3 regions of the Halobacillus sp. Marseille-Q1614 genome follow, and region 1 is predicted to be linked to each of the others. Evidence: riboswitches for the same ligand, from Rfam matches in the RefSeq annotation. Region 1 holds a riboswitch; each other region holds the start of a gene.

What was found. Region 1 has a riboswitch for thiamine pyrophosphate ahead of HUS26_RS08900 (acetylornithine deacetylase). Riboswitches for the same ligand answer to the same signal wherever they lie in the genome.
Region 2: it holds a riboswitch for thiamine pyrophosphate, as region 1 does, so the genes downstream of both, thiW (energy coupling factor transporter S component ThiW) here and HUS26_RS08900 (acetylornithine deacetylase) in region 1, are expected to answer to the same signal.
Region 3: it holds a riboswitch for thiamine pyrophosphate, as region 1 does, so the genes downstream of both, thiT (energy-coupled thiamine transporter ThiT) here and HUS26_RS08900 (acetylornithine deacetylase) in region 1, are expected to answer to the same signal.

Annotation. Positions count from the first base shown of each region.
Region 1 is NZ_CADDWH010000001.1:1,771,069-1,774,347, reverse strand. It holds gene HUS26_RS08915 (PAS domain S-box protein) at 1-180, shown strand, start outside; gene HUS26_RS08910 (hypothetical protein) at 297-770, shown strand; gene HUS26_RS08905 (5'-methylthioadenosine/adenosylhomocysteine nucleosidase) at 962-1,792, shown strand; TPP riboswitch at 1,907-2,012, shown strand; gene HUS26_RS08900 (acetylornithine deacetylase) at 2,102-3,279, shown strand, end outside.
Region 2 is NZ_CADDWH010000001.1:3,500,179-3,503,457, reverse strand. It holds gene thiD (bifunctional hydroxymethylpyrimidine kinase/phosphomethylpyrimidine kinase) at 1-212, opposite strand, end outside; gene tenA (thiaminase II) at 209-898, opposite strand; gene thiW (energy coupling factor transporter S component ThiW) at 914-1,408, opposite strand; TPP riboswitch at 1,522-1,629, opposite strand; gene HUS26_RS17545 (DUF3221 domain-containing protein) at 1,745-2,254, shown strand; gene HUS26_RS17540 (PucR family transcriptional regulator) at 2,412-3,279, opposite strand, start outside.
Region 3 is NZ_CADDWH010000001.1:1,624,425-1,627,703, reverse strand. It holds gene HUS26_RS08185 (SDR family oxidoreductase) at 1-191, shown strand, start outside; gene HUS26_RS08180 (carboxylesterase) at 188-937, shown strand; gene HUS26_RS08175 (universal stress protein) at 997-1,422, shown strand; TPP riboswitch at 1,491-1,595, shown strand; gene thiT (energy-coupled thiamine transporter ThiT) at 1,677-2,249, shown strand; gene HUS26_RS08165 (LysR family transcriptional regulator) at 2,431-3,279, opposite strand, start outside.

The DNA of each region.
Region 1 (3,279 bases):
GTCAGCTTTTTGTTTAACATTCATGACATCATTAGGCTGCTTGGCATTCATCCGATTTTTACAGGAATCCGCCCTGAACTCGCCAGAAAAGCTGTCCAAATTGGGAAAGACCTTTCCGATATGCACACACTCGGCACCGTAAAACAGGCAATTCAATACATTAATAAGAGAAAGAAATAGAGGGAAGCTCTATCTGCAAATTAGCAGATGGAGCTTTTATTATGGCGTTGATTGTTATAGTAAAAATAGATTATGATAAAACTACCTGATTTTGTGTAATGGAGGCATGAGATGTCATGAAAATAACATACTCTCCAGCCAAACTGGGACACATCACCGATGGGATTGCGATACATAAAGGAAAGTACGTTATTGGCTGGATGAACCGATTTTTTCAAACCCTTCCTGATTTAAATGATGAACAGGAGGTCAGTCTTGAGGTAGTAAGTGAAGTAACGAAACAAACATATACGATTCAGCAAAAAACGGACCTGCAGAAAAAGTGGACAGTTTTTCAAAAAGACATGCCGATCGGTTCAGTTGAAATGCAGGCAGGAAAGAAGCATAAACTGCTCGTGCACCTGTCTGACCATTCACCGCTTCTTATAGAAAGTACTTGGAAAAAGACAGGCCTGATCAATAAAAAAGGGACAACAATAATAAAGGGCCTATGGTTTCATAAAATCCATATCGACATCAACCATGAGATGGACGCTGCATTGCTTGCCGGCTTCGTCCATATTTTTTGGAGCACTCAGCCCCAAAACTAAAATCCCGGGATTCTCTGATAAGAGGCCCGGGATTTTTGCGTTTTTTGATATTGGAACGTTCGTATAAAACAAATTTAAAATCTATGGTTGCATATATTACTGAGTTGTGTAAAATGAAAAACGTACATTATTTATAAAATATATAAAAATGTTCGTTATTTACTATTTATTACAACAGAGGAGTGGAACAAATGGACGTTCGTAACTTTATGAAAAACATCGCATTCTTACTTTTGACAGCTTTCATCATTACAGGATGCAGCCAGCAATCCTCAGAAAGTTCTGCAGAAGAATCAAAAGAATCCAAGGCAAAAGAAGAAGAAACTGAAACCGTCGGGATTATCGGTCCAATGGAAGTGGAAATTGATATTCTGCGAGAGGCTATGGATATTGAAGAAACTACAGAAAAAGGCGAGCTGACCTTTTACGAGGGGAAACTCCACGGACAGTCGATTGTCCTCGTTCAATCCGGTATCGGAAAAGTTAATGCGACAGTAGCAGCTCAAATGCTGATCAGTGACTTTGGAGCCGATTTATTAATTAACTCTGGAGTAGCCGGAGGCATTCATCCTGATCTAGGGCTGGGCGATATCGTCGTTTCCACAGAAACCGTTCACCACGATATGGATGAAACCGCAAAAGGCTATAAGCCAGGCCAGATTCCATATATGGATGTAAGATTTTTTAAAGCAGATGAAGAGCTTGCCGATTTAGCATTAGAAGGCACGAAAGGACTGCCTGATTATGTCGATGTATTCGAAGGACGTATTGCTACGGGTGATCAGTTTATCGCAAGTGAAGAAAAAACCGAATGGATCTACGACACATTTGACGCTTATGTGGTAGAAATGGAAGGCGCGGCTGTAGGCCAGACCGCTTACTTAAACCAAATTCCTTACGTCGTGATCCGCTCGGCATCAGATGACGCAGGAGAAGAAGCTTCAGAAATTCAGGAAAACTTCGTCGAAGAAGCCGCTAAAAACTCCAGCCACGTGATTGAAAAAATGCTTGAAAATATGTAGTGGGTGTAAAGGGTACCAGGTACACAGAGAAAAAAGAAAAAAAGTATTGAGTACCAGGTACACTTGTTATTTCCAAGTTATTGTGTTCTAATTATGATTAACAAAAATATATGTGTACTTCACTAGGGGAGCCGTGAATCGGCTGAGAGAAGCATCGAAGCTTTGACCCTTATAACCTGATCTAGGTCATACTAGCGTAGGGAAGTGAAGCGAGTGGTCTCATTTCGAATAATCTTTATTTTCACATAAAAACTCGCTCCTTTTCTATAGGGGCGAGTTTTTTTGCTGTGGAGAGGAGCAGGTAATCAAATGGATATAAAGTTATCCCAATTACTGAATGAAGTGGAAGAAAGGGAACATGAAATTCTAACGCTATTGACAGATTTAGTAGCCCATCCAACAGCAAGTCCGCCGGCTCGAAATTCAAAGAAAGTTCAAAAATATGTTGCCCATCAACTGAAAGAACTAGATTTTACTATTGATTCCTGGGATCTGTATCCAGGAGACCCTGTGGTGGTTGGTACGAGGAAGGGGCAGCAAGAGAATCAATCAAGTCTTATCATTAACGGCCATTTAGATGTAGCAGCTATAGGGGAGAATGAAAGTTGGGATTATGATCCATTTGTATGTACAGTAACGGAAGATAAAGTATTCGGGCGTGGGGTAGCTGATATGAAAGGCGGAATAGCGGGGGTCCTGTTTGCCATGAAAGTGCTGTATGAAGCTGGGATAGAACCTAGTGGAAATCTATATTTCCAATCAGTGGTCGGTGAGGAGGTTGGAGAAGCGGGTACGAAGTCCTGCTGTGAAAAAGGGTATCGTGCTGACTTAGCTTTAGTAGTGGATACAAGTGATTGTAAGATTCAAGGTCAGGGTGGTGTGATTACCGGCTGGATAACGATCGAGAGTCCTCAAACCTTCCATGATGCCTGCAGACGTTCCATGATACACGCTGGCGGCGGTCTGCATGGTGCCAGCGCGATAGAGAAAATGATGAAAATCATAAATGCCTTACAAGAACTGGAACGGCAATGGGCCATAACTAAATCGAGTCCTGGCTTTCCCCCTGGCTCAAATACGATCAATCCAGCTGTCATTGAAGGCGGCAGGCATGCGGCTTTCATAGCAGATCGCTGCAAGTTGTGGATTACGGTGCATTACTATCCTGAAGAACATTATGAGGATGTAATCAATGACATCGAAGAACATATCAATTATGCAGCAAAGGCTGATCCTTGGTTAAAGGTTTACCCTCCTCAATTTTCGTGGGGCGGGAAATCCATGATTGAAGACCAAGGGGAAATATTCCCCGCCTTTTCCGTGGACCCCAGTCACTCAGGGGTTCAAAAGTTAGCTGGTGCGCATCAACTTGTTCACGACACACCAGTAGACTATTCGATGTCTCCTACCGTTACAGATGGGGGATGGTTAGCAGAGGCCGACATCCCGACTGTCTTATATGGCCCTGGCACACTTGAACAAGCTCA
Region 2 (3,279 bases), 1.7 Mb from region 1:
TCGCTTGAAACAGCGTTAAGCTGGCTTTTTATAAAATCAGCGGGCAGATGATGCACGTCTTTTACACCCGTTGTGTTCTGAGACACAACCGATGTAACTACACTCATTCCATAGCTCTTAAGTTCTTGAAAAGTTTTTAGATCTGCCTGTATCCCGGCTCCTCCGCTGGGATCGGTGCCTGCAATCGTTAAGGCTGTCGATACTTGAGTCATCTGATATTCACCCCTTCCCCTTTCGGCCATTCTTCACAAATATGAGCCATTTGCCAGAATTTCCACTCCAGCTGGCAGCTTTTACGGAACGCTTCCTTCATACGCTCCTGTTCAGCTTCTGAAGCTTTATCTGCCAGTTCGTCTAATCGCTGGCACATGTTTTTGGACAACGTTTCAAATTCCAGATCTGCATAAAATTTAATCCATGGATAGAACGCAGCGTCCGGAGCGGGCTGGTATTTTTCCATTAAATATTGTCCGATCTCCAGGTAGGTCCACGGGCATGGGAGAACAGCTGCTATCAGTTCCCCTAAGCTTCCCTGCCTTGCGTGGTGCTCCATATGCTTAACGTAATGGTCAGCCGTCGGCGGCAGCGGATAACCGTGCAATTCATCATATCCCACACCGATTACATTACAAAAATTCTGATGAGGATGGGTTTCACTGTTTAAAGTAAATGAAATTTGCTGATTAAAGTATTCAATATCTTTTCGGTTGGACGATTTAGAAATTCCCATTCCATAGATTCGCATAAAAGCATTCAAGTATTCATAATCCGCTTTAATGTAATGGGCGATTGAATCATGAGGTACGTCTCCCTTTCCAATACCTTCGACAAAAGGATGATGAAAGATCGCTTCAAATATATCATTGTTTTCCCTTCTTAGGACTTCTGTAAAACTCATACAATTCTCCTCCTTTTAATGTAAAAGCTGTGGAATTAATCTTGATTTCAGTACACGTGATGCGACAAACCACCCAAACAGTGACCCGCTCACACTGCTGATTAGAAATGATGGAACAAAGGCGAAAGCCCCGGCTGCACTTCCCATTAAAACCTGTGCAAAAGGCACGGCAAATAAAGCGCCGATCAACCCAGAACCAATCACTTCACCGACGGGAGCCGCACCTTTTCGCCTGATCCATTTGTAAAAGAAGCCGGCAAGCAGTGCACCGGCCATGCCTCCAGGAAAAGCGAGCAGCGTTCCAAGTCCAAGCAGATTTCTCAGCAAACCAATCGTAAAAGCGATCGTAACAGCATGTATGGGGCCAAGTGTGATCGCAGCCATGACATTGATCGCATGCTGTACAGGATAAGCTTTCGCGATTCCGGCTGGAAACCATATCACCTGCGCGCTGAGAGTACCTAAAGCAACGAATACAGCCATCGTTGTCAATAAACGTGTTCGGCTCATTGATATCCTCCCTTCTTTATAGGAAAGGCCTGCGGCGTCAGAGCTCCAGAGGGGTTTTGGCATATAAAAAAGCCAGATCCTCTGGAGGACCTGGCTTATGTATAAGTAATAGACAGTTACGTCAACTACTTCCCTCCGCTGGTATTAACCAGATCAGGTGCATAAGAGTCGGAAAGCTTGTTCTTTCCTCTCAGCCCAGTTGGGCCCCCCTAGTAGTTCAAAAACTAATATTCACTTGGATGTGATTATCTTATCAGAGGTTCTTTGATTTGTCATGGATTAAGGTGTAACATTTTCTGTAAGAAATATTTTTAAATAATAAAGGAGCGCCATGTGATGAAGAAATGGATGCTGATATTGCTCTTAGTTACAGTAGGCTGCGGGAGTCAAGAAGGAGCAGAAGAACCTTCAGACGACCAGACAGGAAGTGAATCAAAACAGTTCTCTGGATATGTAATGGATCAAAATGAAAATAGCATCTTAGTGGTAGATAACATTGAGCCCGATGGAGGCAGCCCTATTTGGATTACAGGAGTAGAAGAAGACATGTGGCTTGGCAAGTCTGTAGAAGTGACTGTAGATGGTCCTGTGGCCGAATCCTACCCTATGCAGGCCCAGGCCGGGGAAGTAAAGGTCGTTAAAGCAAAAAAGCCGGAAGGGGCTGACTTAGATGAGTCTCAGGTCCTTGCCAGCGCGCTTGCTGAGGTAGACCGAAGCAACACCCTGTCTGTTGAAAGTATGACGTATGATCAGGAACAAGATCAATGGATCATAAAAATGCGATCCACCGTTACTGAAAGCGGTGCAGAAAAAGTCATTGTTCCCGACCAGAATTTTGGGGAATAATGCCCTGATTATAATGCCTGACATGACGTGAAAAAGATCGTCCTCCAGCAAGGAAGGGCGATCTCTTTAGTTACCAAGGCGGCAAAATACTACGAGACTCCTGCTTAAAAAACGGGCGACCGAGACGCCGCAGCGTGGTATTTACCACGAGGAATCTCTAGTTCTCCACTTTCTTCAGCATCCACAGCCTGACACTCAGCTCTAATAAAAACATATCGTCAGCGTTTAATAAAGAAAGCCCTGTTAATTGTTCTATATTCCGCAGTCTGTGCAGCAGGGACTGCCTATGCAGGTTTAAAGCGCGTGCTGTCTGGCTGACATTGCTGTTGTATTTGTTGTAGACAATAAAAGTATGAATCAAGTCCGTCTGCCGCTTCTGATCATATTCAATCAGCTTCTGAAGCGTGCTTTTTACGATCTCCTCAATTTCTTTCTCATGGCTTAAGGCCATAAGCAGCCTATTCATCCTCGTATCGCTAAAAAACGTCCGCTCCCCTATTTCGTGCTGCTGGCGGCCGATATTAAAGGCGGTGACAGCTTCGTTATAGCTTTTATGAAAAGTATAAATTCCGTCTTTATGCATCGATATTCCCCAGGAAATACTAAGACCCGCCAATAATTCATTCAAGCGCCGCTCCACTAAATCAAGGAACTGGTTCGCTGTTTCGACATAGGAGCTGTTGCTGTCGGCTTCCAAGAAAACAATAACTTCCCCATCTTCAAAGGTAGCCATTGTTCTCCTTTTTAACACGTCTCCGGCATGGGCTACTTCTTTCTGAATATAGTAATTGCGGCTGTGCATAGAGGAAGACATAACCGATTGATCGGAACCTCGTATAAGATCGTCCGCTATTTTTGTAAAACGAATCTCGCCAGCAAGACAAATATAAGGCTTACTCAAATCGTATCCAAGCAGCTGGGCTTTCGATTGGAGTGGTTTATCCATTTCGATGTCTTTCTTAGCAAGATCTAATAAAAAGTTGTCCTTGAGACGTATTTCTGTCATTTCAATCGCGTTTTCTTTT
Region 3 (3,279 bases), 150 kb from region 1:
ACCCGAGAAAAGTAGCTGATCTCATGACGAAATTGGCTTTAAGTGAAAGTTTAAAAAAACTGAGGTACCCGATCGGCCCGGGAGTCCGGCTGAATGTATTTTTAAAGAATACGCTCCCATGGAGATTGCTCGAAAAAGTCGTGCTCAGCAATTTGCTCGGTACTCATAAGAAAGGGAGCGAGGAGAAATGAAGGAATATCCCGTTTTAGATGAAGCTCAATCGATTTATCGGGAGGGCAATGAAGTAGGCATCCTCGTATCCCATGGCTTTACCGGAACGACTCAAAGTATGAAACCTCTAGCTGATGCTTATGCGCAGGAAGGTTACACTATAGCTTGTCCGCGGTTAAAAGGACATGGCACCGACCCGGAGGATTTAGAGAAAAGTACGCATCTGGACTGGATGAATTCGATAGATGAAGCTTATGAATGGCTCGCGGCAAGGTGTAAGAAGATCTTCGTTGCCGGGTTATCTATGGGAGGAACGCTTGCCCTTTATGCCGCAGCCTCACATACAGAGATTGCAGGTGTCATTCTCATTAATCCCGCGATAGATATACCCTCGTTAGAAAATGTAGCGGAAAATGCAGACGAACGCTTTATTGCAGCTATCGGCTCGGACATTAAAAAGCCAGGTGTAAGAGAGCTTGCTTATTCAAAAACACCCGTCGCCGCCATTGGACAGCTCATACAGCTTATGGGAAAAGTACATGATCAGCTGGCGGAGATCCATTGTCCGATCCTCATTTTCGTTTCCGAAGAAGACCACGTGGTACCGCCGGATAATTCGGAGATGATTTTTGATACTGTATTGTCAGAGCATAAAGAGCTCGTCCATCTGGAAAACAGCTACCACGTGGCGACGCTCGATGGAGATCAGGATTTAATTATCGAGCGGAGTCTGGAGTTTTTCGTCCTGTACTCGAACACGCAGTAAAAAAGTACCCCTTCCCGCTTATTTTTTCCAGTATAATAGAAGTAAGGGAGGGGTTAATTATGAAAGCCAAATTGTTAGTACCATTTGACGGTTCATCAGGGTCCCTGCGAGCTTTACAGCATGCCATTCAGATGGCAAAAAATACGGATGTTGAGCTTGTAATTCTTAATGTCCAGTTTAACTATAATACGAGGAACGTCCGAAAATTTACGGCGGACCACCAAATCCGGGCGTTTCAGGATGAAGCAGCGAGACGTTCGTTTGAAAAAGCGGAGGAGCTGCTGGAAGGTTCCGGGGTTACCTATACTTTAAGAAAAAGGATTGGCCTTCCGGATCAGGCAATTCTGGAAGAGTCAAGAAACGAAGGTATTCAGGCGATCGTTATGGGAACCCGTGGAGTTGGCAGGGTAAAAGGCGCTCTGCTTGGAAGTGTGAGCCAGAACGTCCTGCAGTCTACCACGATACCTGTTACGATAGTTCCTTAACATGTGATTTGTCACGTTTTGTAGATTCATATATAATAGAAATATAAGCAAGAAAAGCAAACGAATACTAAGCCTACAAGGGGAGCCTTTTTTGAGCTGAGAGTGAACGTTATGTTCAGACCCTTCGAACCTGTCAGTTAGTACTGGCGTAGGGATGGTGGCTTTTTTGATGGCGATGCACGGGATTCCTCCATCAGGAAGCTTCCCTTTGGCATTGCTTTTTTTGTGTGCAAAAAAGGGGAGGAAATAGATTTATGAGAAATAAAGGTGTATTATTTTTAGTAGAAATCGCAATATTTTCCGCTTTGGCCATTTTATTAGACATTCTGCCGTTTTTATCTTTTAAATTATGGGCCCAGGGAGGTTCCGTTTCTTTTGCGATGGTTCCTGTCTTTATCATGGCCTTTCGCTGGGGATTAAAGGGAGGTGTCCTGACAGGTCTGCTGCTTGGATTCTATCAGATATTAACAGGTGCCTATATATTAACAGCCGTGCAAGCGTTTCTTGACTATATCGTTGCTTTTGGTGTAATCGGACTAGCCGGTCTTTTTGCAAAACCGGTGTGGGAAGCAGCGAAAGCGAGAAATATGAAGCGGATGGTAACATGGATGGTGACCGGTGCTTTTGTCGGCAGTCTGTTCCGCTTTTTCGGCCATTTCATTGCAGGAATCGTATTTTATGGAGAGTTCGCGCCGCCTGAGCAGCCCGTATGGCTCTATTCGTTAGTCTATAACGGAGGTTATATGCTGCCGGCCTTTATATTAAGCTCGATTGTAATAGGACTCTTATTTTATAAAAGGCCTTCCTTGCTCACACAAAACGCATAAATTAACCCCTAAAGCTATGAGCCCGTGCCATAGTCTTAGGGGTTTCTTCTATTAACGATCACGGTCATTTCACACGCTTTTTCGCGGACGAACCGTCAAGTCCCCTCACTGCGGGGTATTGCCAGTCCATTTTCCGCAGGAGTCCCGCATTCCCACCCTGTTAATGACTTTAATACTCCCCTTATTTTAAAGGGATTTCTTCTTTTACTAGAATTTCTTTCGACATTTCTATAAACTCCCTCACAGCAAACGGAAGATACTTATTCTTTTTCCACACCATCCCAAGCTCAAGTCTCACTTTTGAATGGATAAGTGGAATAACGGCCAAATTTTTGTCGGTAATTTCATTCGCTATTTTACTAGGCAGCAGCGCAGCCCCAAGCTTAGCTGCTACCATTTCAATGATGAAATCCCGCTGTGAGCTGTGGCAGACGACATTTGGATAAAACCCTTTATGGGCGCATTCTTCAATGATTTTATCGTGAAGGGTAAAATCCTCACGGTATAAAATAAAAGGCTCGTTTTCTAACTCTATTAAATCAATTTGTTCATTTAAAGCAAGTTCATTGTCTTTATGGATGAGCAGTTTCAATGGATCATTGATCACTTCGATTATTTCAAACATTTCTTCCTTTTTAGGAGGCAGGTTGCAGATTAAGCCGATGTCTAATGAACCGTCTTCTACCCCCTGTTTAATCATTTTTGATCCTACTTCATTCAAAAGAAGCTTAACTTCTGGATGCTCTTCTTTATAGCGGGAGATTACCGAAGAGAAAAAAGCGGCGCCAATAATAGGTGGAATGCCAATTTTAATTTCTCCTTTTTTTAGATCAATGACATCTTTCAGCTCCGAATTTAAGTTATGAAAGGCATCTAATACACTTTTAGCATTCACTAATACAGCTTTGCCGGCATCTGTTAATACAAGCTGCTTGGAACGATAGAATAACGGGACACCTAATTCATCTTCTAGCTGTTTTATAACTTTACTCAAGGAGGGCTGTGAAACATGCAAGGTCGCAGCGGCTTT